3 regions of the Paracoccus haeundaensis genome follow, and region 2 is predicted to be linked to each of the others. Evidence: riboswitches for the same ligand, from Rfam matches in the RefSeq annotation. Region 2 holds a riboswitch; each other region holds the start of a gene.
What was found. Region 2 has a riboswitch for cobalamin ahead of FHD67_RS04865 (TonB-dependent receptor plug domain-containing protein). Riboswitches for the same ligand answer to the same signal wherever they lie in the genome.
Positions count from the first base shown of each region.

Region 1: linked by a shared signal. The riboswitch ahead of FHD67_RS03825 (DUF1636 family protein) and the one ahead of FHD67_RS04865 (TonB-dependent receptor plug domain-containing protein) in region 2 are both predicted to bind cobalamin.
Region 3: linked by a shared signal. The riboswitch ahead of FHD67_RS18550 (ABC transporter substrate-binding protein) and the one ahead of FHD67_RS04865 (TonB-dependent receptor plug domain-containing protein) in region 2 are both predicted to bind cobalamin.

Region 1 is NZ_VDDC01000007.1:185,475-193,445, forward strand. It holds gene FHD67_RS03810 (alpha,alpha-trehalose-phosphate synthase (UDP-forming)) at 1-780, opposite strand, end outside; gene otsB (trehalose-phosphatase) at 790-1,512, opposite strand; gene cobO (cob(I)yrinic acid a,c-diamide adenosyltransferase) at 1,614-2,243, opposite strand; cobalamin riboswitch at 2,284-2,509, shown strand; gene FHD67_RS03825 (DUF1636 family protein) at 2,605-3,015, shown strand; gene cobW (cobalamin biosynthesis protein CobW) at 3,018-4,061, shown strand; gene cobN (cobaltochelatase subunit CobN) at 4,075-7,248, shown strand; gene cobG (precorrin-3B synthase) at 7,245-7,971, shown strand, end outside.
Region 2 is NZ_VDDC01000008.1:185,755-193,725, reverse strand. It holds gene tdh (L-threonine 3-dehydrogenase) at 1-38, shown strand, start outside; gene FHD67_RS04885 (DUF2254 domain-containing protein) at 35-1,285, opposite strand; gene FHD67_RS04880 (ABC transporter ATP-binding protein) at 1,376-2,131, opposite strand; gene FHD67_RS04875 (FecCD family ABC transporter permease) at 2,128-3,105, opposite strand; gene FHD67_RS04870 (ABC transporter substrate-binding protein) at 3,102-3,905, opposite strand; gene FHD67_RS04865 (TonB-dependent receptor plug domain-containing protein) at 3,902-5,794, opposite strand; cobalamin riboswitch at 5,928-6,114, opposite strand; gene bhcR (HTH-type transcriptional regulator BhcR) at 6,177-6,998, opposite strand; gene bhcA (L-aspartate--glyoxylate aminotransferase BhcA) at 7,196-7,971, shown strand, end outside.
Region 3 is NZ_VDDC01000051.1:1,736-9,706, forward strand. It holds gene FHD67_RS18530 (nucleoside deaminase) at 1-107, shown strand, start outside; tRNA gene FHD67_RS18535 (tRNA-Gly) at 155-228, shown strand; gene FHD67_RS18540 (ABC transporter ATP-binding protein) at 244-1,008, opposite strand; gene FHD67_RS18545 (FecCD family ABC transporter permease) at 1,005-2,060, opposite strand; gene FHD67_RS18550 (ABC transporter substrate-binding protein) at 2,057-3,064, opposite strand; cobalamin riboswitch at 3,203-3,419, opposite strand; gene FHD67_RS18555 (hypothetical protein) at 3,668-3,922, opposite strand; gene FHD67_RS18560 (TRAP transporter large permease) at 4,048-5,364, opposite strand; gene FHD67_RS18565 (TRAP transporter small permease subunit) at 5,364-5,921, opposite strand; gene FHD67_RS18570 (TRAP transporter substrate-binding protein) at 5,971-6,990, opposite strand; gene FHD67_RS18575 (gluconokinase) at 6,987-7,517, opposite strand; gene gntR (HTH-type transcriptional regulator GntR) at 7,615-7,971, shown strand, end outside.

The DNA.
Region 1 (7,971 bases), on a different contig from region 2:
GTCGACGCCGATCATCATCTTGGCCCCGGTCAACAGGCGCATGCGGTCGCTGTCGGGGGCGTCTGCTGCCTCGGTGATGAAGGCCGCGGCGTCGATGCCGATCGGAAAGACCTGCGTGCGGACCATGCGTCCCGACAGCCGGAAGCGGTCCGGCGCGACCTGATCGCCGTCCGCCAGCTGACGGGCGCTTTCGGCAAAGGCGCCAAGGTCGCGTTCGGCCTGGAACCCCAGCAGATCGTAATGGGACAGCCAATCGAACAGCTGCGCGGGGTTGGGCAGGGCCGCGCAATCAGCCGGACCCGGAATGGGGATGTGCAGGAAATGGCCGATCGGGTTTTCCACCCCCAAGGCGCGCAGTTCGGCGGCCATCGGGAACAGGTGATAATCCTGCACCCAGATCCGGTCATCGGGGCGCAGGACCGGCAGCAGCATCCGCGCGATGCGCTGGTTCACCCGTGCATATCCATCCAGGTATTCGGGCCTGATGCGCATCAGGTTGGGGCGCCCATGGCACAGCGGCCACAGGATGGAGTTGGAATAGCCCAGATAGTATTCGTCATGCTCTTGCGGGGTCAGGTCAAAGGACAGCCGTTGGAACGCCGCGCCCGGATGGTCCTGCAGGTCGGGCGCGGGATCGTCCGTCACCTCGCCCGAGAAACCCACCCACACCCCGCCGGAACTGCGCAACGCATCCTCCAGCGCCACCACCAGCCCGCCCGAGGGATCGTCCCCCAGCGGCAGGCGGTTCGAGACGACGATCAGGCGCGGTTCGGTGGACATGGGCATTCCTCAGTTCAGCGATGCGTCAAGCCAGGCGGCCAGCGCGGCAGGGTCGGACAATCGGTGATGCGCGGCGGTGGGACCGTCGCCGATCTTGATGGCAAAGCCACCGCGGGCCTGCGCCTCGGCCATGGCGGGTTCGTCGGTGGTATCGTCGCCCGCAAAGACCGGCACGCGCCCGGCAAAGGGCTCAAGCGTCATCAGATGCGCCAGCGCGCTGTCCTTGCCGACACCGCCGGGGCGCAGTTCGACCGCCATCTTGGCGGGCTGCAGCACCAGATGCGGGTTCCGATCGGCCAGATCCTGCATCACCTCATCGACAAAGGCGCGCAGATCGGGGGCGTCCCGATAATGCAGTGCGACGCCGTGGGGCTTTTCCTCGACCAGCAGGGCGGGATGGGGCGCGGCGGCGGCATGGGCCGCGGCATGAAGGGGGCCCGCGTCGAAATCCACCCGGTGCAGGGTCTGAATGCGGCCGGGGCGCAGCGACAGTTCGGCGCCGTGGCTGCCCGCGACGATGCCCTCGAACCCGTCCATATGTCCGCGCAGGTCGGCCACGTCGCGCCCCGAGATCAGCGCCACCGCACCCCCCTGCCTCCGGTACAGCGCCGCCAGCCGGTCGCGCAGCGCCTGCGTGACAACGACCGCATCGGGCCGGGGGGCGATGTCGACCAGGCAGCCGTCGAAATCCAGGAACAGGGCGGCGTCGGGGGCAAGCGGGGGTGGGGTCACGTCAGGCGGGCTCCGGCGATTGGGATATACCAAAGGGAACCCGTGACTCCCCCCGAGGGTTCACCGCCGCGTGAGGTTTTTTGACTGCCGACCCGCGCGCGTCAGTATTCGACCCCGGCCTGCGCCTTGATCCCAGACCGGAACGGATGCTTGACCTGGGTCATCTCGGTCACCAGGTCGGCAGCCTCGATCAGCGCGTCGGGGGCGCCGCGCCCGGTCAGCACCACATGGGTCATGGCGGGCTTTTCCGCCTGCAGAAAGGCCACCACTTCGGCCGCGTCCAGATAACCATAGCGCAGCGCGATGTTGATCTCGTCCAGCAGGACCATGCGGATGGCCGGGTCACGGATCAGGTCCCGCGCGCGCGCCCACCCGGCCTGCGCCATGGCGATGTCACGGGACTTGTCCTGCGTCTCCCAGGTAAAGCCCTCGCCCATGGCGTGGAACTGGCAGATGTCGGTGAAATGCGTGGTCAGCAGCGTGCGTTCGCCCGTGTCCCACGCGCCCTTGATGAACTGCACAACGGCGCAGGGCATCCCGTGCGCGATGGAGCGCATGATCATGCCGAACCCCGACGACGACTTGCCCTTGCCCGGCCCGGTATGGACGATGATCAGGCCCTTTTCGCCGGTCTTGGTCTCCATCATGCGGTCGCGTGCGGCCTTTTTCCTGGCCATCTTGGCGGCGTGGCGGTCCTGATCCTCGGCGGAAATCGGGTCGGTCTGCGTCATCGGGTCGCTCCTTGCGGTTGACAAACGGCGGGTGCGGGGGTTTGGGTGAGGGCGTGTTGGTTCCTGTCTATGACAGGCGAAGAGGGAATGCGACAAGGCCCCGGGTCACCAGACCCGCGACCCCAAGCGCAGCCGCCCCCGCGACCGTGACCGGAGAGGTCGCCCGATCCACTGGCCCCGATTGGGGCTGGGAAGGTGGGACGACCGTTGGGGCATTCGCCCCTGGATCCGCAAGCCGGGAGACCTGCCAGCACCTGACGATGACGGGCGAACGGGGTGTTTCGCGACCGGCAGGTGATGGCCGGATGCCCCGTGCCGCCTCCTCTCGGACGCCCCTTGCCGCAACAAGGAAGGGGCCGCGATGCGCGCCGTTCTGCATGTCTGCACCACCTGTCGCGGCACCGTGCCCGACCCGGTTCCCGATGCCGCAGGGACCGATGCCGCAAGGACGGATGCCCCTGGCCCGGACGTGCCGCGCCTTGGCGCCCGGCTGCACGACCTGCTGTCCCGCACCGCCCCCGACGGCGTCGAGATCCGCCCCGTCGAATGCCTTTCTGCCTGTTCGCAGGGCTGTTCCGTCGCGCTGTCCGCGCCGGGCAAGTGGTCCTATGTCTATGGCCGCCTGACGCTGGACGACGCCGCCGACATCCTGTCGGGCGCGCGCGCCTATGCCGGGACCGCCGACGGCATCGTGCCGTGGCGCGAACGCCCCGCCGTCTTCCGCAAGCAGAGCCTTGCCCGCATCCCCCCGCATACCCTGTCGCAGGAGTGACCATGAACGACCTTATCAAGACCCCCGTCACCGTGATCACCGGCTTTCTGGGGTCGGGCAAGACGACCCTGGTGCGCCATCTGATGGCCAACCCCCAGGGGCTGCGCCTTGCGGTGATCGTGAACGAATTCGGCACGATGGGTGTCGATGGAGAGATCCTCAAGGGTTGCGCCGACGCCGCCTGCCCGGCCGAGAACATCGTTGAGCTGTCGAACGGCTGCATCTGCTGCACCGTCGCCGACGATTTCATCCCCACGCTGGAGGCGCTGATGGCGCTTCCCGCCCGCCCGGACCACATCCTGATCGAGACCTCGGGCCTCGCGCTGCCCAAGCCCCTGCTGAAGGCCTTCGACTGGCCCGCCGTCCGCTCGCGCATCACCGTGGACGGCGTGATCGCCCTGGCCGATGCCGAGGCCGTGGCGGCGGGCCGCTTCGCCCCCGACGTGGCGGCGGTGGACGCGCAGCGCGCCGCCGACCCCGGCCTGGACCACGAGACGCCCCTGTCCGAGGTCTTCGAGGATCAGATCGCCTGCGCCGATGTCATCCTGCTGACCAAGGCCGATCTGGCCGGACCGCAGGGCGTCGCAGCGGCACGGTCGGCGATCGAGGCCGAGCTGCCCCGCCCCCTGCCCATCCTGACCGTGACCGAGGGCGCGGTCGATCCTCGCCTGGTCCTGGGCCTGGGCAAGGCCGCCGAAGATGATCTGGACGCCCGCCCCAGCCATCACGACGGCGCCGACGACCACGAACATGAGGATTTCGACACCGTCGTCATCGACCTGCCCGAAATCACCGACCCGGCCGATCTGGCCGCCCGCATCGCCCGTCTGGCCGCCGAGCAGAACGTGCTGCGCGTCAAGGGCCATGTCGCCGTCGCGGGCAAACCCATGCGCCTTTTGGTGCAGGCCGTGGGCGCGCGGGTGCGCCATCAGTACGACCGCCCGTGGGGCCAGACCCCGCGCCGCTCGCGCCTGGTGGTGATCGCGGAGCACGACGACGTGAACCCCGACGCGATCCGCGCCGTGCTGGAGGCCGTGCCAGCATGACCGGGCCCGCCTGATGCATGTCATCTTCCGCGAACAGGTCGGGCTGGAGCAGACCGACACCCCCTATGATCCCGGGCAGACGCCCGGCGATCTGGTGGTCCTGTCCTTTTCGGACAGCGACCTGGGGGCCTTTGCGGAGGGCTGGCGGCGCGCGGCGGGGGGACTGCCGTCCACGCGGCTGTGCAACCTGGTGGCGCTGCGGCACCCGGTCTCGGTCGACACCTATGTCGAGAACACCCTGTCGGGCGCGCGCGGCATCCTGATCCGCCTGATCGGCGGAGAGGCGTATTGGCCCTATGGCCTGGCCTCGGTCCAGGACCTGGCGCGCCGGCGGGGCATCGCGCTGGCCGTGCTGCCCGCGGACGGCCGCGACGATCCGCGGCTGGAGGAGATGTCGACCGTTCCCCCCTCGGTCCTGCGCGTGCTGCGGCGGCATTGCGACCAAGGCGGCGCGGTCGCGGCGCAGGCGGCGCTGGCGCAGATGGCCGTCGCATCGGGCCTGCAGGCCGCGCCCGTGCCGGGGGTCAAGACCCTGCCCGCGATGGGGTTCTACGACCCCGACCGGGGGGTGGTCGCCGATCCGGGCCCTATTGCGGCGCTGGTCACCTTCTATCGCAGCTGGCTGGCGGCGGCGGATGTGGCGCCCATCGACGCGCTGATCCGGGCGTTGCGGGCGCGGGGCATCGCGGCGATGGGCGTCTTTGCCCCGTCGCTCAAGGCGCCGGGCCTGGGCGACTGGCTGGCCGATGCCCTGCCGGGCGGGCCTGCGCTGGTCGTGAACGCGACCGGGTTTTCCGGGGGGAACGCGGGTCCGTTCGACGGCTGGTCCTGCCCGGTGTTCCAGGTGGCCCTGTCCACCAACCGCCGCCGCGACTGGCTGGCGGCCGAACGCGGTCTGTCGCCGTCGGACCTAGCTATGAACGTCGTCCTGCCCGAGGTCGACGGACGCATCTTCGCGGGCCTCATCAGCTTCAAGGCGGTCAGCCCGCGCGACCCGGACCTGCAGTATTCGCGCTTCGTGCACCGGCCCGATGCGCCGATGCGGGCCCGGGCCGTCGACCGCATCGCCGCCTGGCACGCGATGGCGCAAGGGGCGGGTCGCGTGGCGATGGTGCTCTCCACCTATCCGGGCCGCGACTGGCAACAGGCCCATGCGGTGGGGCTGGACGCGCCGGCATCCGCGCAGGCGGTGGGGGCGATGCTGGGCACGGACCTGCCCGCGCTGCCGGACGGCACCCTGGCTTGGCCGCTGGACGATTACCGCGCGGCGCTGGCCCGCCTGCCGCAGGCGCTGCAGGAGGACCTGCACGCGGCCTGGGGGCCGCCCGAGACGGACCCCGATTGCCGGGACGGCGCCTTCCACCTGCGCGCCAGCCTGCACGGCCCGGTGATCCTGGCGCTGCAGCCCGAACGCAGCCACCGCGCCGGGCGCGAGGACAGCTATCACGACCTGACCCGCGTGCCGCGCCATGCCTATGTGGCCTTCTATCTGTGGCTGGCGCAGCAGGGCGCGCGGGCGCTGATCCACATGGGCGCGCATGGCACGCTGGAATGGCTGCCGGGCAAGGCGGTCGCGCTGTCGGGCGACTGCTGGCCGCAGGTTCTGCTGGGGTCGCTGCCGGTGATCTATCCCTTCATCGTCAACGATCCGGGAGAGGCCGCGCAGGCGAAACGCCGCATCGGGGCGGTGACCCTGGGCCATATGCCGCCCCCCATGCGGGACGCGGCCCTGCCCCCCGGCATGGCCGGGCTGGAACGGTCCCTGGACGAATATTCCACCGCCGACGGGCTGGACCCCGCGCGTCGCGACCGCCTGATCGCCGCAATCCGGGACGAGGCGCGCGCCCTGGGGGTCGAGGCCGATCTGGGCATCCCCCCCGACGCCAGCGCCGCCGAGGCGATCACCCGAATCGACCGCTTCGTCTGCGACATCAAGGAAAGCCAGTACGGAGAGGGGCTGCATGTCTGGGGCAGCGGCGTCTGCGGTCAGGCCGAACGCGACGGGCTGATGGCCGCGCTGGCCGGGCGGTTCGTTGCGCCGGGGCCGTCGGGTTCGCCCAATCGGGGGCGGTCGGACGTGATGCCCACCGGGCGCAACCTCTACAGCGTGGACCCGCGTGCCGTGCCCACGCCCTCCGCCCATGCGCAGGGGGTGAAACTGGCCGAGGAGTTGCTGCGCCGTCACCTGCAGGATCACGGCGACTGGCCGCGCGGGCTGGTCGTGGATCTCTGGGGCAGCGCGACCATGCGCACCGCGGGCGAAGAGTTCGCCATGGCCCTGCATCTGGCCGGGCTGAAGCCGGTCTGGGATGCCGGGTCCGGCCGCGTCTCGGGCGTCGAGGTCGTGCCGCTGGCCCTGCTGGGCCGCCCGCGCATCGACGTGACGCTGCGGGTGTCGGGCCTGTTCCGCGACGTGTTCCCGGTGCTGGCACAGCTGTTTCAGACCGGGGCCGCGACGCTGGCCGCGCGGGACGAGGCGGCGGATCAGAACCCCTATGCCGAGGGCGCACGGGTCTTCGGCCCGCAGCCCGGGCAATACGGGCTGGGCATGGGCACCGCGCCCGCGGAATTCACCGATGCCGCGCGTCAGGCGGCGGGCGAGGCCTGGATCGCGGCCTCCAGCTGGGCCATCGGGGCGGATGGCGCCAGCCATGAGGCCCGCGACGTGCTGGAGGCGCGGCTGGCCGCGACCGACAGCTTTGTCCACGCGCAGGACCTGCCCGAGACGGATCTGCTGCTGGCCGCCGACTATGCCGCGCATGAAGGGGGCTTTGCTGCCGCCATGGCGCGGATCGGGGCGGATGCGCCCGCGCTTTACCATCTGGACGCCAAGCAACCCGACCGCCCCCGCGCCCGGACCCTGACCGAAGAGATCGCCCGCACCACCCGCGCCCGGGCCGCCGATCCGGCGTGGGCCGACGCCATGACGCGGCACGGCTATCGCGGCGCGGCCGAGATCGCGTCGACGCTGGACCACATGGCGGCCTTTGCCCATCTGGCGGGCGCGGTGCCCGCGCATCTGTTCGACCTTTATCATCAGGCGACCTTGGGCCGCCCCGAGATCGTCGCCTTCATGCAGGACGCGAACCCCGCCGCCCTGGCCGCGATGCGCGACCTGTTCCAGCGGCTGCACGATGCCGGCCTGTGGGTCACGCGGCGAAACTCGATCATGGCGGGGCTGTCATGATCCGCGGCTGGTGCCCTGGCGCGCTGCAGCCGATGGAGTCCGGCGACGGGTGGGTGGTACGCATCCGCCCCCCCGGCGGGCGTCTTGACGCGGCCCAGGCCCAGGCCATCGCCGATGCCGCCCAGACCCATGGCAATGGCGTGATTGAGCTCACCGGCCGCGCCAACCTGCAGCTGCGCGGCGTCACGCCCGCGACCCATGCGCCGCTGATCGCGGCGCTGCGCCCACACGGCCTGATCGACCCCGACATCGCCACCGAGACGCGCCGCAACATCTTGGTCACGCCCTTTGCGGATGCCGCCGCCGATGCGCTGGCCGCCGATCTGGCGGCGGCGCTGTCCGCAAGCGACCTGGCCCTGCCCGCCAAGTTCGGTTTTGCGGTCGATACCGGTCCCGCGCCAGTGCTGACCCGAGACCCTGCCGATATTCGCATCGAGGCAGGCCCGACGCTCCGCGCCGATGGCATGGACCGCGCCGCGCCCTATCGCGGGCCGCAGGATGCGCTGGCGCTGGCCCGCTGGTTCCTGGACCGGGGCGGCTCGCCCGACGGGCGGGGCCGCATGGCTGCATTGACCGCGCGGGTGCAGCCCCCCGGCGCCACCCTGCCCGCCCCCCGACCCGCCGCGCCACCGCAGCCGGGGCCGCAGGCGCAGGGCCTGATGGTCGCGCTGGAATTCGGCCAGATCGCCCCCGACACGCTGCGTCGCCTTGGGCGCCTGACAC
Region 2 (7,971 bases):
AGAGCGGCAAGATCGTGCTGGACTGGGACCAGGTCTAGCCCACCGTCTGGATGGCCTCGACGACCGCGTTCAGGCGTTCGCGTTCCGACGGCAGCATCTGGTCGCGGCAGCGCGCCATCGCCTCGGCCGAGTGGCGCCGGGCAGAGGCCGCGAACCGGTCCGGGGCGATCTGCGCCAGCGCCAGCAGCGATTTCTGCAGCCGCATCTGCACCGCGAAGATGGCCGAACCGTCGCGCGCGATGGGCGGGAAGACGTCGTCCAGCAGATCCTCGACCGCCAGGGCGGGCACCCAGACCCGCGGAAAGTCCAGCGCGACCTCGCGCGCGGCGGCGCAGGCGGACAGCAGGCGGACCGACCGGCCGAGGATGTCGATCGCGGTGCCCGGGTCGTTGACGGCGGGCGACAGGGCGCGTTCGGCGATCTCTGTCAGGACGGTCAGGCCGAACCGCGGGTCCTGGTCATAGGTGCGGCTTTCCGCGACGGTCAGCGCCTTGCACAGGGCCTCGTCATCGGGTTCCTGGTCGGACGCGGTCTGGCGCGCGATCCACAGGGCCGGCAGGCCGGGATGCAGGAACCTGCCCGGCAGGGCCGCCAGGTGGATGTCCACGCCCGCGTCGTCGGCCATCGCCTGCAGCGCCGGCATGTCGACATGGACCAGATAGCCGATCTGGTCGTGATGGACGGCACGGGCGCCGGGCGGCGGGCCCGACCCCTCGTGACCGCCCAGGAAGGGCGTGTCCAGCCGGTGGTCCAGCGCGCTGCGGGCGGCCTCCTCGACCTTGCGGATGGAATCGTCCATCAGGCCAAAGACGGTCAGGTGCGCGATCCAGCGCAGGATCGCGATGACGATGATGACCACGACCAGGATCGTGGCCACGAACAGCACCAGCCGGTCATTATCGGAATAAAAGCCCGCGTTCAGCGCGATGATGCCGATCAGGCTGAACAGGAACGACCCCAGGAAGGTCGACAGGACGCGCTGCGTGGTGCGGTCCGATTTCAGCAGCTGCGTCGCCCGCGGCGTGACCGACCCGGATGCCGCCGTGAAGGCCGACACCATGATCCCAAGCGAGAAGGTGACCACCGACAGCATCGAGCTGGCCAGGACCGACAGCACCGCCTCGACCGCGCCCGAGCCCAGCTTGTCGCCCAACCCGTCGGGCAGCATGGGCCCGATCAGCGGCGCGACGAAGGCCGTGCCGATGCCCATCACCGTGTAAAGCGCCGCGACCACCCAGATCTTCTGGGAGATCCTGACGATGAACCACCTCAACCTGGACGACATCCGCACCCCTTGCCCGCTGACCCTGTACCCTGCCGCGGACCATGACCCGGAACGGGGTGCGGGGTCCAGATGCCGCGGCCGCTTTCGCGCCTATGCGCGCGGGGTGACCCGCAGCGGCTGAAAGATCGGACCGTCCGGACCGTCCGCCAGATGCGCGGCGATGCCGAAGACCCGCGCCAGCAGGTCGGTGGTCAGCACGGCGGCGGGCGGTCCGTCGGCCACGATGCGGCCCCCGTCCAGCACCACCAGCCGCGTGCAGTGCCGCGCGGCCAGCCCCAGGTCGTGCAGCGACGCGACCACCCCCCGCCCCTGCCGCGCAAGTCCCGCGAACAGGTCCATGACGCCGATGGCGGCGGCGGGGTCCAGCCCGGCGATGGGCTCGTCCGCGATCAGCAGGGGGGTGTCCTGCGCCAGCGCGCGGGCGATCAGCACGCGGGCCTGTTCGCCGCCTGACAGGGTGGTCGCATCGCGATGACGCAGGGCCGTCAGGCCCAGGGCCCGCAGCGCGTCGTGGACCGCAGGGTGGTCGCGCGGCGCGGCGGCATCGGGATGGGCGATGCGGCCCAGGGCCACGACCGCCTCCACCGGCATCGGCCAGGCGATGTCGCGGCCCTGCGGCAGATAGGCCGCCTGGCGCGCCCGTGCATCGGGGGCCAGCGCCGCCAGCGATGACCGCCCCGTCGCCGGCAACAGGCCCAGGGCCGCGCGCAGCAGCGTCGTCTTGCCCGCGCCGTTCGGGCCCAGCAGGCCCACGAACTCGCCCGGCCCCACGTCGAGGTCGATCCGGTCCAGCACCGGCACCGCGCCGCGCGACAGGGACAGGCCGGACAGCCGCATCAGGGTCATGCCCGCACCCTCAGCCGCAGGATCAGCTGCAGGAAGAAGGGCGCGCCGATCAGGGCGGTCAGGACGCCCAGCTTGAGGTCGCGCCCCGGAAGGATCACCCGCACCGCGATGTCGGCCGCCAGCACCATCGCCGCCCCGCCAAGCGCCGATGCGCCCAGCAACCGCCCCGGATCGCCACCCACCGCGCGGCGCAGCAGATGCGGCACGACCAGCCCGACGAAGCCCACGGTGCCCGCCACCGCCGTGGCCCCGCCGACCAGCGCCGCCGTGCCCAGCACCAGCCGCAGCCGCAGCGCGCGCAGGCTGATGCCCATGCTGGCGGCTGCGTCCTCTCCCAGGCTGAGGGCGCGCAGGGCACGGGCGGCGGGCCACAGGATCACCGCGCCCGCGATCATCACCGGCACAGCGATGCGGACATGCAGCATGGAGCGGTCGACCAGCGACCCCATCATCCAGAAGACGATCTCGTTGGCGGCAAAGGGGTTGGGCGACAGGTTCAGGACCAGCGAGGTCGCGGCCCCGGCCAGGGCCGATATGGCGATCCCCGCCAGGATCAGCGCCAGCGCGCCGCCGCGCGGGCCCGCCAGTCCCATGACCAGCCCGACCGACAGCGCCGCCCCCGCCAGCGCCGCCAGCGGCAGGCCCAAGGGAAAGGCCGCGGCCAGCCCGGTCTGGATCGCCAGCACCGCCCCAAGCGCCGCCGTGCCCGAGGTGCCGATCAGCCCCGGTTCCGCCAAGGGATTGCGCAGAAAGCCCTGCATCGCGGCCCCCGCCAGCCCAAGCGATGCGCCCACCGCCGCGCCCAGGATGGCGCGCGGCAGGCGCAGTTCCTGCATGATCAGAACCAACAGCGGATCGCCCCGCCCGAACAGCGCCGCCAGCGCGGGCCCGGGCGGCTGCCAGCTGGTCCCGATCAGCAGCGATATCACGAACAGCACGCCCACAAGCGCGCCAAGCGCGGCCGTCAGCCTCATGGCGCCACCTGGCGCAGCTGTGCCACGGCGCGCAGGACATGCGGCGTGCCGCAGGCCCAGTCCCGGTCGGGCGCAGTGACGACCTGCCGCCCCGGCGTGATGGCGCGCAGGACGGGGTGGTCCATCACCTCCTCGGCGCGCGAGGCACGGGGCTGACGCTGGCCGGTCACGATCAGGTCGGGATCGGCCATCACCAGATCCTCCAGCGGCACAAAGCCTCCCTGCGACAGGCCCAGTTCCGTCGCCACGTTCGTCAGGCCCGCCGCCGCCAGGATCGCCCCGGCCAGGCTGTCCTGACCCGAGCTGTAGCCGTTCGCCCCATATAGCGCCGCCCGGCGGTCGGGGCGCGGGTCCGCCTGCAGTGCCGCCAGGTCGCGATCGAACTGCGCCACAATCCGGTCGGCGCGGTCCCGTCGGCCCAGCACGTCGCCCATCAGGCGCAGGTTGGTGCGGATGCTGTCCAGGTCCGTCCCCATGTCGAAGGTCGCCACGCGCAGGCCCAGCCTGTCCAGCATGTCCAGCGTCGCCGGAGAGGAATAGGTGCCCGCCAGCACCAAGTCGGGCTGCAGGGCCAGGATGTCCTCGGCCTGGCCGCGATTGGTGGGATAGGCCTCGGCCTCGCGCGCCATGGCCGAAGAGACCCGGTCCTGCGCCAGATAGCTGACCGAGGCCAGCTGTCCCGGCGCCGCCACCAGCATCGCCAGCTGATCGGTGCACAGGTTGATCGACACCACCCGCGCGGGCGCGTCGGCCCATGCGGGGGCGACCATCAGCGCCAGCCCGATCAGCCCGCGGATCACCAGCGCGCCTGCAGGCCGATGGTGCCGGTCCGCCCCTGGTTCGCAAAGCCCCAGACATCCGAATAATCGCGGTCGAACAGGTTCACCACCCGCGCCGTCGCCCGCACGTTCGGCGTCAGGTCATAGCCCGCGGCAAGGTTGACCACGGTATAGGACGGCAGTTCTTCTACGATACCGTCGTTCCATATCTGGGCATCGAATGTGCCCGCCACGTGACGCAGATCGCCCGTGACCGACCCGCGCCCGTCCAGGATTGCCAGCGTCGCGGTCAGGCCTGCCTCGTGCCGGGGGCGGCGGGTCTTGACGCTGCCATCGGGATTTTCCGCGTCCAGATAGGTATAGCTGGCCCCCAGGGTCAGACTGTCGGTCGCCAGAATGCGGGCCGCGACCTCGACCCCTTGGCGGGGGCTTTCGCCGGACTGGTTGCGATAGGAATAGAACGCCACGCCATCCTCGATGCCGACAAGATAGTCGGTGATCTCATCCTCCAGCGTCTCGTTGAAATAGGTGACGTCGATGGTCCCGCGACCGTCCGGCAGCTGCGCCTCGACCCCCAGATCAAAGCCGCTGTTCTTTTCCGGGCGCAGGTCGGGATTGCCCTGATAGACGGTGCCGAAGAAGCCGGCATCGGCATACAGCTCAAAATAGGACGGGTTCACCAGCCCCGTCCCGGCGGATGCGTGCAGGCGGAACGGACGGTCGGGCATCTGCCAGGACAGACCCAGGTTCCAGCTGGTGAAATCGGCAAAGACGCGGTTCGCGTCGTGGCGCAGCCCGGCCTGGACATCCAGTCCGCTGGCCAGCATCGCGCGGTATTCCAGCGCGACCGACGACATCTCCCGGGACTGCCCCGGCGCGGTCGAGTTGCTGTCGCGCTGATGTTCCGCCAAGAGGTTCAGCAGCTGCGAGGCATCGGCGGCCGACCCGTCCAACCCCAGGCTGGCGCGGTATTTCAGCTTTTCGGTCTGGCCGCGCCGGAACGGGCTGTTGTCCTGGCTCTGCCGGGTGATGCTGTGCTGATAGTCCAGGCGCTGGACCAGGCGGCCGTCCAACGCGGTATATTCCGCCCAGACCCCGCCCTGAAACTCGTCGCGGCGGCCGAACAGGTCGGCATCGACCAGATAGCTTTCGGCATCGGTCGCGGCAAAGTTCTCGGCGTCAAAGCCGTAATCCTCGGTGGACTGGCGCAGCGCCACCCCAAGGCGCAAATCGTCGGTGGCCAGGACGTCGCCGGACAGGACGGCGGTCTTGCGGTTGATCCCGTCCTTGCCGCCGCCATCGCCCGACTGGTCATAGCCCAGATCGTCGCGCGCCGACAGCGACAGCCGCAGCCCGCCCCGCTCCCCGCGACGGCTGACATGGACCGAGGCCGCCCCGCCGTTCCCGGCCTCGACCGAACCGCCATAGGACAGGCCCTGGGGCGCGTCGCGGGTGATGATGTTGATCACCCCCGCCGAGGCGTTCGATCCATAGAACACCGATTGCGGCCCGCGCAGCACCTCGATCCGGTCGATGTCGGTGGTCTCCAGCCCGGTCAGCACGTATTCATCCTCGCCCCCCGCCGCCTCGATGCCGTCGATCAGGATCAGGGTGTGGTTCGCCTCGGCGCCGCGGATGCGGACCTGCGCGATGCTGGCGCCGCTGCCGCTGACCGACACGCCGGGCAACGCGCGCAGGGCGTCCTGGACGGTGGCGATGCCGCGATCCTCGATCTCGGTCGCGGTCAGGACGGTGTGGGCGCGGGCATAGCCGTCCTGGGCCACGGGCGTGATGCCGGCGGTCAGCACGATCTCGTCCAGCAGGATGGGTTCTCCCGGTGCCGCACCTTGAGCGGCGGCGGTCACGGGAAGGGCGACAAGCGTCGCCAGAAGACAGATCGGACGGCGCATCGGCACGGACCTTTCAAGGCAGGCACGGCCTGCGGCAAACAGAAATGTCCGGCACACGGACCCGGTGGGTCGCGGCAGGACGGTGACTGTCACCACTGCGGATCAGCCGCTTTCCTGGCACGCCCCGCGCCGGAAATGGGTGAGTGCTGCGGCAGGTCTCCTGGCTTGCGGGTCGATGCCTTGGCCGGCCTTCCCGGATCGCTCCAGTGGCATGATCGGCCATCGCTCTCCGCTTACAGTTGCGGGGGCAGCCCCGGATTGTCACCGGCGTTCCCTTTTGATCCGGCATGCAGGCCGGAACCGTAGCGGCGCCCTTGTGGCGCAGAGGCCCCGGAGCTGTCAACGGGATTCCGCCGTCCGTTCCACGCCCGGCAAAAGGCGGTCACCGCCCGCCCCGGCCCGATCCCAGATCGGCCGAAATCCGTTCCGCCGCGGTGGCGACCATGCCGCCGATGCGGTCGACGGCGGCATCGGTCATGCGGTTTGTGGGGCCCGACACCGACACCCCGGCCACCGCCTCGCCATAGCTGTTCACGATGGAGGCCGCGACACAGCGCATCCCCAAGGTGCGCTCTTCGTCGTCAAAGGCAAAGCCGCGATGGCGGATCAGGGCGATGTCGGCCTGCAGCGCGTCCGCGTCGGCGATGGTCTTTTCCGTGAACCGGGTGAAGGTCGCGTCGCGCAGGAACACCGCCAGCCGCGTCTGATCGAACGCCGCCAGCAGCGCCTTGCCGATCCCAGATGCGTGCAGCGGAGACCGGGTGCCGGGCGGGAAAAACGCGCGGATCGTCTGATGCGTCTCGACCTGGCTGACGAACAGCACGTCGCCGTCGCGTTCGATGCCCAGGTTCGCCGTCTCTCCGGTCAGGGCCATCAGGTCGCGCATCACCGCACGGCTGCGTTCGACGATGTTCGTGCGCCGCAGGAAGGCCGAACCAAGGCGGAACGCCTCGGGGCCGATGAACCACTCCTGCCGGTCGGGATTGTTCTCGACATAGCGACGGTGTTCCAGGGTGGCCAGGACGCGGTGCATGGTGGCGGGGGACTGATCCAGATGCGTGGACAGGCCGGTCAGGGTGATCCCCTCATGTGCGGCCAGGGCCTCCAGCACGTCCAGCCCGCGGTCCAGGGCCTGGATGCTGGCGGCGGGCTGATCGGCCTTGCCGCCTCTTGGCCGTCCCCGCTTGCGCACCGGCTGCTGCATCGGAATCACGCCCCTTCCGTCTGTAACACCACAGAAAAATAATTTCATGAAAGCCGCTTTCCGGCAATGAAAAATTCAAGCGCCCATGATTTCGCTGCGAAACCTGCATTAAACCAGATTTCCGAAAAACGATTTCAAAAAAATTTACCGGTTTGCGGACCCATGCTACACCTTGTCGCATCAAGGAGGAGCCGACCGTGAGCACCCAGAACCCGATCTTCATTCCCGGCCCGACGAACATCCCCGAGGTGCTTCGCAAGGCCGTCGACATGCCTACAATCGACCATCGCAGCCCGATGTTCGGAAAGATCCTGCATCCCGCGCTGGAGGGGGTCAAAAAGGTCCTGAAATCGACGCAGGCGCAGGTCTTCGTGTTCCCCTCCACCGGCACAGGCGGGTGGGAGACGGCGATCACCAACACGCTGTCCGCGGGCGACGCGGTTCTGGCCACGCGCAACGGCATGTTCAGCCACCGCTGGATCGACATGTGCCAGCGGCACGGCCTTGACGTCGAGGTCGTGGACCAGTCCTGGGGCGAAGGTATCCCCACCGACCGGTTCGAGGAGATCCTGACCGCCGACACGGCCCATCGCATCAAGGCGGTCCTGGCCACGCATAACGAAACCGCCACCGGCGTCCGGTCGGACATCGCCGCGGTCCGCCGCGCGCTGGACCGGGCGGGCCATCCCGCGATGCTGTTCGTGGACGGGGTCAGCTCCATCGCCTGCTATGACTTCCGGATGGACGAATGGGGCGTCGATGTCGCCGTCACCGGGTCGCAGAAGGGCTTCATGCTGCCCCCCGGCCTGGCGATCGTCGGCTTTTCGCCCAAGGCGATGGCCGCGGTCGAGGGCGCGGGCCTGCCGCGCACCTTCTTCGACATCCGCGACATGGCGCGGGGCTATGCCGCGAACGGCTTTCCCTATACGCCGCCCGTCGGCCTGCTGAACGGGCTGAAGGTCGCCACCGACAT
Region 3 (7,971 bases), on a different contig from region 2:
AGGTGTTCCGGCACGCGCAGTGCCATCATCGCCCGGAGGTTTATGACGGCCTGGCCGCGCCGGAATCACGCGACCTGCTGCGGCGGTTCTTTGCGCAACGACGGTGACGCGACCGCTTGAACCTGCCGCGCGGGCGGACTATACCGATCCCCGCGCGGGTGTTGTGTAATGGTAAGACCCTAGCCTTCCAAGCTAGAGACACGGGTTCGATTCCCGTCACCCGCTCCAATCCCTCTCATGGCATCAGACGACCGGATGAAACCGCATCACGCGGCTGCCGTCCTGCGGATCGGTCAGCGTGCTTGCCCGCACCTGAAAGACGCGCGCCAGAAGGTCCGCGGTCAGGATACGGTCTGGCGGGCCCAGGGCCACCAACCGACCGGCCTGCATCACCGCCAGCCTGTCGCAGCGCATCGCCTGGTTCAGGTCATGCAGGGCGATCACCGTGGTCAGGCCCAGGCCGCCCACCAGATCCAGGATCGCCAGCTGATGACGGATGTCCAGGTGGTTCGTCGGCTCGTCCAGCAGCAGGATCCGCGGCGCCTGCGCCAGCGCACGGGCGATATGGGCGCGCTGGCGTTCGCCCCCCGACAGAGTCGACCAGTCGCGCCCCGCCAGATGTGCCAGGTCGACCCGCGCCAGCGCCTGCGTCACATGCGCCTCGTCCGCCGGGGACCAGGGCCGCAGGGCGTCCAGCCAGGGCGTGCGCCCCAAGGCCACGGCATCGCGGACCGTGATGCGGTCCGACGTCTCGGCGCTTTGGGCGACCAGGGCGATGTGGCGGGCGACCTGGCGCGCAGGCATGGTGCGCAGCGGCCGGCCGTCCAGCGCGACCTGGCCGCCGTCGGGGCGGACCAACCCGGCCAGCATCCGCAGCAGCGTGGACTTGCCCGACCCGTTCGGGCCGATCAGGCCCAGCATCTCTGCGGGGCGGATGTCCAGGGTGACGCCGGCCACCAGGGCGCGTCCGCGCAGGCGGCGGGTCAGATCACGCGCGATCAGCATCATGACGCGGACCGCCCGCGGATCAGAATCGCCGCAAAGGCCGGCGCGCCGACCAGCGCGGTCACGACGCCGATGGGCAGGGTCTGGCCGGGTACCAGCATCCGCGCGATCACGTCCGCGGCGATCAGGAAGACCATGCCGATCAGCGCCGACACGGGCACCAGCCGCGCGTGGCGCGTGCCCACCAGGAACCGTGCCGCATGCGGGACGACCAGCCCGACAAAGCCGATCGCACCGGTGACCGACACCATGACCGCCGTGGCCATGGCGGTCGCCAGGATCAGCACGGCCTGAACGCGCCGGACCGGCACGCCCAGGGACGCCGCCGATTCCGTGCCGAAGGCAAAGGCGTCCAGCGCGCGGATGTGCCATGCGGCCGCGCCAAGGACGGTCACGGCGGCGGCCAGCGACAGGCCGACATCGTCCCACCGGACGCCCGACAGGTTGCCCAGCAGCCAGAACATGATGCCGCGCGCCTGTTCCGCACTGGCCGACCGCGCGATGATGAAGCTGGTCAGGGCGTTGAACAGCTGCGACCCGGCGATGCCTGCCAGCACGATCTGCGCGGCACCCCGCGCGCCCGGACCACCACCCGACAGGCGCGCCAACCCCACCACCAACGCAAAGGCCGCGATCGCGCCCAGCAGCGCGCCCGCCGACATCGGCACGAACCCCGCGCCGATCCCCGCCACCGCGACCGTCACGGCCCCCGTAGACGCCCCCGCCGAGATGCCCAGCAGATAGGGGTCGGCCAGTGCGTTGCGCAACAGCGTCTGCAGGACCAGCCCCGAGATCGCCAGCCCCGCTCCGCAGGCCCCTGCCACCAGCGCGCGCGGCAGGCGGTAAGCCCAGACGATACCCTGATCGATCGGGTCCAGCGGATAGCCCGCACCCAGCATCTGGTTGGCCAGCGCCTGCCAGACGGTCGAGAGGGGGATCGGCGTTTCCCCCAGGGCGGTGCCGGCCAGGGGGGCCGCCACGATCAGCAGCGACACCCACAGCCAGACCGGGGCCAAGGGGCGGCGGACGGTCGGCACCCCGACATCGGCGGTCATTCGGACAGCCCGTCCATGCCCGCCGCCAAGGCCTCCAGCCCGTCGATCATGCGAATGCCGGGATGCAGCGCCTCGGCGTCCAGGATGACGATGCGATCCCGGCGCACGGCGGTCATCCGGCGCGTGACCGGGTCCGTTTTCAGAAAGCGCAGCTTTGCCTCGACATCGTCGGCAGGAAAGCGGCGGCGGTCCATGCGCGCGATCACCAGCACCGAGGGGTCGGCACGGGCGATCGTCTCCCACCCTACGGCGGGCCATTCCTCGTCCGAGGTCACGACGTTGCGCAGGCCAAGGCGGTCCATCATCCAGGCCGGGACGCCCATCCCGCCCGCCATGTAGGGGTCCAGCGCCAGATCGGCTGAGGAGAACCAGACCGCCGCGGACGCATCCGGCAGGTCCATCGCCCGCGCGCGCTCCACGACCGCCACCTCTCGGGCCTGCAGGTCGGCGATCAGCGCCTGGCCCGCGTCCTGCGCGTCCATGACGCGCGCGATCTGGTCGATGCCGTCCCACAGCGTCGCGATGTCGAAGGGCGCAAGGCGGGTGCCGTCGGCGCCCACGCTGTTGTCCTTGCCTTGGCAGTCCGTGGGCATGACATAGGCCGGAATGCCCAGATCGGCGAACTGCCGGCGCGTGCCGACCGCCCCCTGATCCCCGATCATCCAGGCGAACATCGTCGGCACGAAGCCGGGGCGCCGGTTCACCACCGATTCAAAGCTGGGCGTGTCGTCGCTGATGCGGTCAACCCTGGCATCATCCTCTGCAAAGGCGGGCAGCACCGGGGTGAACCACAGCGCGGTCCCGGCCATCCGGTCCGCCTGGCCCAGCGCATACAGGATCTCGGTCGTGGACTGGCCGATCGACACGACGTTGTCGGGACGCGCGGGGATGGTCACTTGGTGCCCGCAATTGTCGATCACCAGCGGATAGTCGGTCGGCGCGGCAAGGGCCGCCTGGCCCAGGCCCAGCGCCACCGCGGTCGTCAGGAAGATTCTGGTCGTCATGGTCGTCCTTCATGAAACGAAGGACGGGGCTGAAAAAGGCGCAGCGGCGTCACCGGGGTCCCACCCACCTTCGCGGTCGCGTCGGATGAAGGCCGTGGATCGGCGCATGCGGTCTTTCTCCGGGGCACCCCGCCCGGGTTGGTTCAGGTCATGATGGCAGGTCTCCTGACTTGCGGGTCGCGGCCTTCCCCGCCTTCCCGGCGCAGGGGGCGCCAGTGGCATCATAGGGTCGGCTACCGCTTACAGTTGCGGGGGCAGTCGCGGATTCGGCGCCTGATGGCTACACCTCACCACGTTCCCTTTTCACCCTGCCGGGGCCTTGGCCGGCACGGGAACCATCACGGACGGAAATGCCGCCGGGTGGGGACAAAGTCAACTGCCGCGGCAAGCAGCCCGCAGCCGACCCGGCCACCACGGCCGACGCACCTGTGACACCCGCCGCTTATGCCAGCCTGATCCCGGCGACCGGTGCGCCGCTGGTCGAACGCGCTGGCGCCCTGCGGAGGAAGGAGTTGGTCGCAGTCCTTCCTGCCAGGCATTGATGGGGGGTCGGATATAGGGCGTCAGACCACCGGGCGATCCAGCGCCTGACACCGCAGGGCTTCAAACCTGGCCGGGCCTCTTTCGCCACAGGTGGCGAAGGTCCAGCCGGGGATAGTCCCGCTCGATCTGGCTGCCCCAGAACAGGCCGGCGATCGGGGCTTCGGGATGGTCAGGGTCAAGGCCATAGTCGATCTGGGCGATGCGTTCGGCCGGCATGTGCAGGGTGTATCGCAGGAACAGGAACTGCTCCAGCCAGGCGTCATGGTCCTTGTTCGTGAACAGGTCCGGACGGGGGACGGGTTCGGGGTCGTGCATGGTGGGTCAGCTTTGGGTGACGGACCCGGATCATCCGTCAATCCGCTTGCCGGTGCAACATTCCTGTCCCCGAACGAAAAGGGGGCACGCCGCATCCGGCATGCCCCCCGATCCACGGCAGGCGATCAGTAGATCGCCAGGGCCGGGAACAGGATCAGCAGGCCCACCGCCAGGATCTGCAGCCCGATGAAGGGCAGCAGGGCGCGGAAGATTTCTCCCAGCGAGATGTCCGGCGGGGTCACTGACTTCAGGTAGAAGGCGGCGGGCCCGAAGGGCGGCGACAGGAAGCTGACCTGCATGTTCATCGCGAACAGCACCCCGAACCAGACGGGGTCGTATCCCAGGCTGACGATGATCGGCACGAAGATCGGCATGGTCAGCAGCGCGATGCCGACCCAGTCCAGGAACATACCCAGCACGAACAGGATCGCCATCATGAACAGGATGATGATCGTCGGGTTGTCGCTGATGCCGGTGATCAGTTCCGACACGAAGTTGATGCCGCCCATCAGGTTGAAGACGCCCACCAGGGCAGATGCACCGATGCCGATCCAGACGATCATGCCGACCGTCTGCAGCGTCTGCATGGCCGCGCCGCGCAGCAGGCCCCAGGTGAATTCGCCGCGGATCACGGTCGAGATCAGCACGCCCGCCACGCCCACGGCGCTGGCCTCGGTCACGGATGCGATGCCGCCATAGATGGAGCCCAGCACCATGATCACGACCAGGATCGGCAGGAACAGGCCCTTGAGCAGGCGCAGCTTTTCGTCCCGCGGGACGCGGGCGGTGACGGCCGGGGGCACGTCGCCCGGCGTCAGCCAGGCACGGATCAGCACATAGGCCACATAGAGCAGCGCCAGCATGAAGCCCGGCACGAAGGCGGCCGTGAATAGGTCGCCGATCGAGACGTTCGCGGTCAGGCCATAGATGATCAGCACGATCGAAGGCGGCACCATGGTCCCCAGGCTGCCGCCCGCGCAGACGACGCCGATGGCCAGCTTGCGGTCATAGCCCTGGGCCAGCATCTGGGGCAGCGCGATTAGGCCCAGCAGCACGACCTCTCCGCCGATGATGCCGGACATGGCGGCCAGGATGACGGCCACGAAGATCGTCTGGACCGCCACGCCGCCGCGGATGCGGCCGCCGACCAGGCGCATCGCCTCGAACAGGTCGCGGGCGATGCCGCTGCGGTCCAGGATCGCGGCCATCAGCACGAACATCGGCACCGACACGAAGACGAAGCTGGACACGAAGGTATAGACGCGGCTGGTGATCAGCGGCACGACGTTCGGACCGAACCACCCGAGCGCGAAGATCAGCGTGACCAGCAGCGTGACGAAGGCCAGCGGGATGCCCGTCAGCAGCAAAAGCAGCAGCAGCGCGAACAGAAGGCCCGTCCCGGCCTCGATCCCCAGGGATTGCAGCGAACCGAAGATCTCCATCAGCGGGCTCCCTTGTGCCCGCGGGCATAGTTGACGGTCAGGATGGCGAATTGCAGGGCCATGATCGCCAGCGCCACCATCAGCAGCACCTTGAGCACGCCCGGATAGGCCGGGTTCCAGGCCGAGCCCGAGGTCTCGAGGTGAAAGCTGCCGTCGGGGCGCCAGGCGGACCGCTTGACCATCTGCCAGGCCGCCCAGGCGAAGGCGCCCGAGGACAGGCCGCAGATCGCCGAGATGAGGATGTCGGCCACCCGCCGCGCGGCGGGCGGCAGCAGGTCATAGACCAGGACGACCCGGATGTGCCGGTCGCGCGCGGTGCACAGCAAGCCCCCGTAGACGAACGAGATCGCGCACAGGAACACCGTCGTCTCGTGCGCCCAGTTCGTCGGGCGGCCGAACACGTAACGCAGCACGACCTCCTGGATCAGGATCAGCATGGCGACCACCAGGCCCAGGGCCGGGATGATCGCCAGACGGTCGATCACGCGACCCAGGCGCCCCGACTGGGGCACGGCCTCGTGTTCCTCGCGCGGAATGGCTTCGGATGCGTCCATCATGTCCTCCTCCCTGGAAGGGACCGGGCGCGGACGCCCGATCCTGCGGCGCTTACTGCACCAGGCCCTTTTCGGTCAGGTACGCGGTCAGCGCGTCATAGACCTGCTGCGCCGCGGGCGACTGTCCGGCGACCTTTTCCCATTCGCCCATCGCGATGCCGCGGAACTTGGTGCGCTCTTCGTCGGACCAGTCGTGGACGGTGATCGTCCCGCCGGCCTCGGCCTCCGCCACGGCGGCCGCGTCGGCCTCGGCCAGGGCTGCGACCTGGACGCGGGCGAAATCGCGAACCGACTGCGTCATCACCTGCTGCAGGTCCTCGGGCAGGGCGTCCCATTTCTCCTTGTTCATCGAGATCTCGACCAGGGGCATGGAGTGGAAGCCGGGATAGACCGGATGGGGCGCGACCTCGTTCAAGCCTTGGGCTTGGTTGGTCGAAAAGACGCTGTAATCGGCCGCGTCGATGACCTTCTTGTCCAGCGATGTGAACACCTCGGAGCCGGGCAGGTTCACCGGCGATGCGCCGGCGGCGGCAAAGACCGACTGGACCAGGCCTTCGGGCGCGCGGATCTTGACGCCGGCCAGATCATCGACCCCGTCCAGCGGCACGGCGCTGACCAGCGCCTCCAGGCCCGGCGTGGTGGCGCCGATGAACTGCAGGCCATAGGGGTTCATGATCTGGTTCAGCAGCTCGGCCCCGCCGCCGTTCTCGACAAAGTCCAGCATCTGCTCGGGGTCGGACCAGGCGCCGACCGGGTTGCCCATCAGACCGAAGGCCGGATCGCGTCCCGAGAAATACGACAGGTCGGTCACGTGACCGTCCAGGATGCCCGTGGCGATCGCATCCTGGGTTTCGTTATGGGCGACGATGGATTCGACCGGCAGCAGGTCGATGGCGATGCGGCCGCCGGACTTTTCCGCGACATCCGCGGCCCAGCCCTGCTGGAGGACGAAGTTCGGGTTGCCCGACGGGTCGGACGACTGGAAACGGAAGCTGTGATCCTGGGCCATGGCGGGTGCGGCCAAGGCCATCGCGGCGCTGGCCGACATCAGGAAACGGGTCATCTTGGTCATGGTGTCTCTCCTCCGGTTGAAACTAGGCGCGGGTCGGACAGGGCCGCGACCGCGCGGTCGATGATCTGGTCGGGCGGCAGCGCCACGTCGATCCACAGCGCGCCTTCGGCGGCGGGATCGGGGGGCTGCAGCGCGGCCAGCTGGCTGTCGATCAGGCTGGCGGGCATGTAGTGGTCGCGCCGTGCCGCCATGCGCGCCGCGATCAGGTCGCGGTCGCCGTGCAGGAACACGATGTCCATCGCCCCTGCCCCGGCCCGCAGCCGGTCACGATGCGCCTGGCTGAGCCCCGAGCAGGCCAGAACGGCGCGATGGGGCGTCGCACGCGTCGCCGCCGCCAGACGGTCCAGCCAGCCCCACCGCATGTCGTCGGTCAAAGGCAGCCCGGCCCGCATGCGCGCCACGCTGGATTCGTCGTGATACAGGTCCGCCTCGATGAAGCTACCGCCGATGCGGTCGGCGATGCCACGGGCCACGGTCGACTTGCCCGTGCCGCAGATGCCCATGACCAGAATCGGCCGCGCGTCCATGATGTCTCCTCCCGATGACAGCGCAATCATGGATGACAGCGCTGTCATCGGTCAAGCCCCTTTTCTTTGCGCGGCGATGGCGTAATCTTCGCGCGTCATGAACAAAACCTCGCGGATCACCCTGTCTGATGTGGCGCTGGCCGCCGATGTCAGCCCTATCACCGTGTCGCGCGCGCTGCGGGACCCGTCCAAGGTGTCGCCGCTGGCCCGCGACCGGATAGACCGGGCCATCCGCGAACTGGGCTATGTGCCGAACCCTGCGGCGCGCGCGCTGGCATCGGGGCGCACCGATATCGTGGGTGTCATCATCCCGTCGGTCAGCAACAACGTGTTCGCCGACGTGATGCGCGGCATCGACGAAGGTCTGCAGGGCAGCCCGCTGATCGTGCAGCTGGGCACCACGCGCTACTCTCCACTAACTGAGGAGCAGCTGATCCGCGTGTTCCTGTCACAG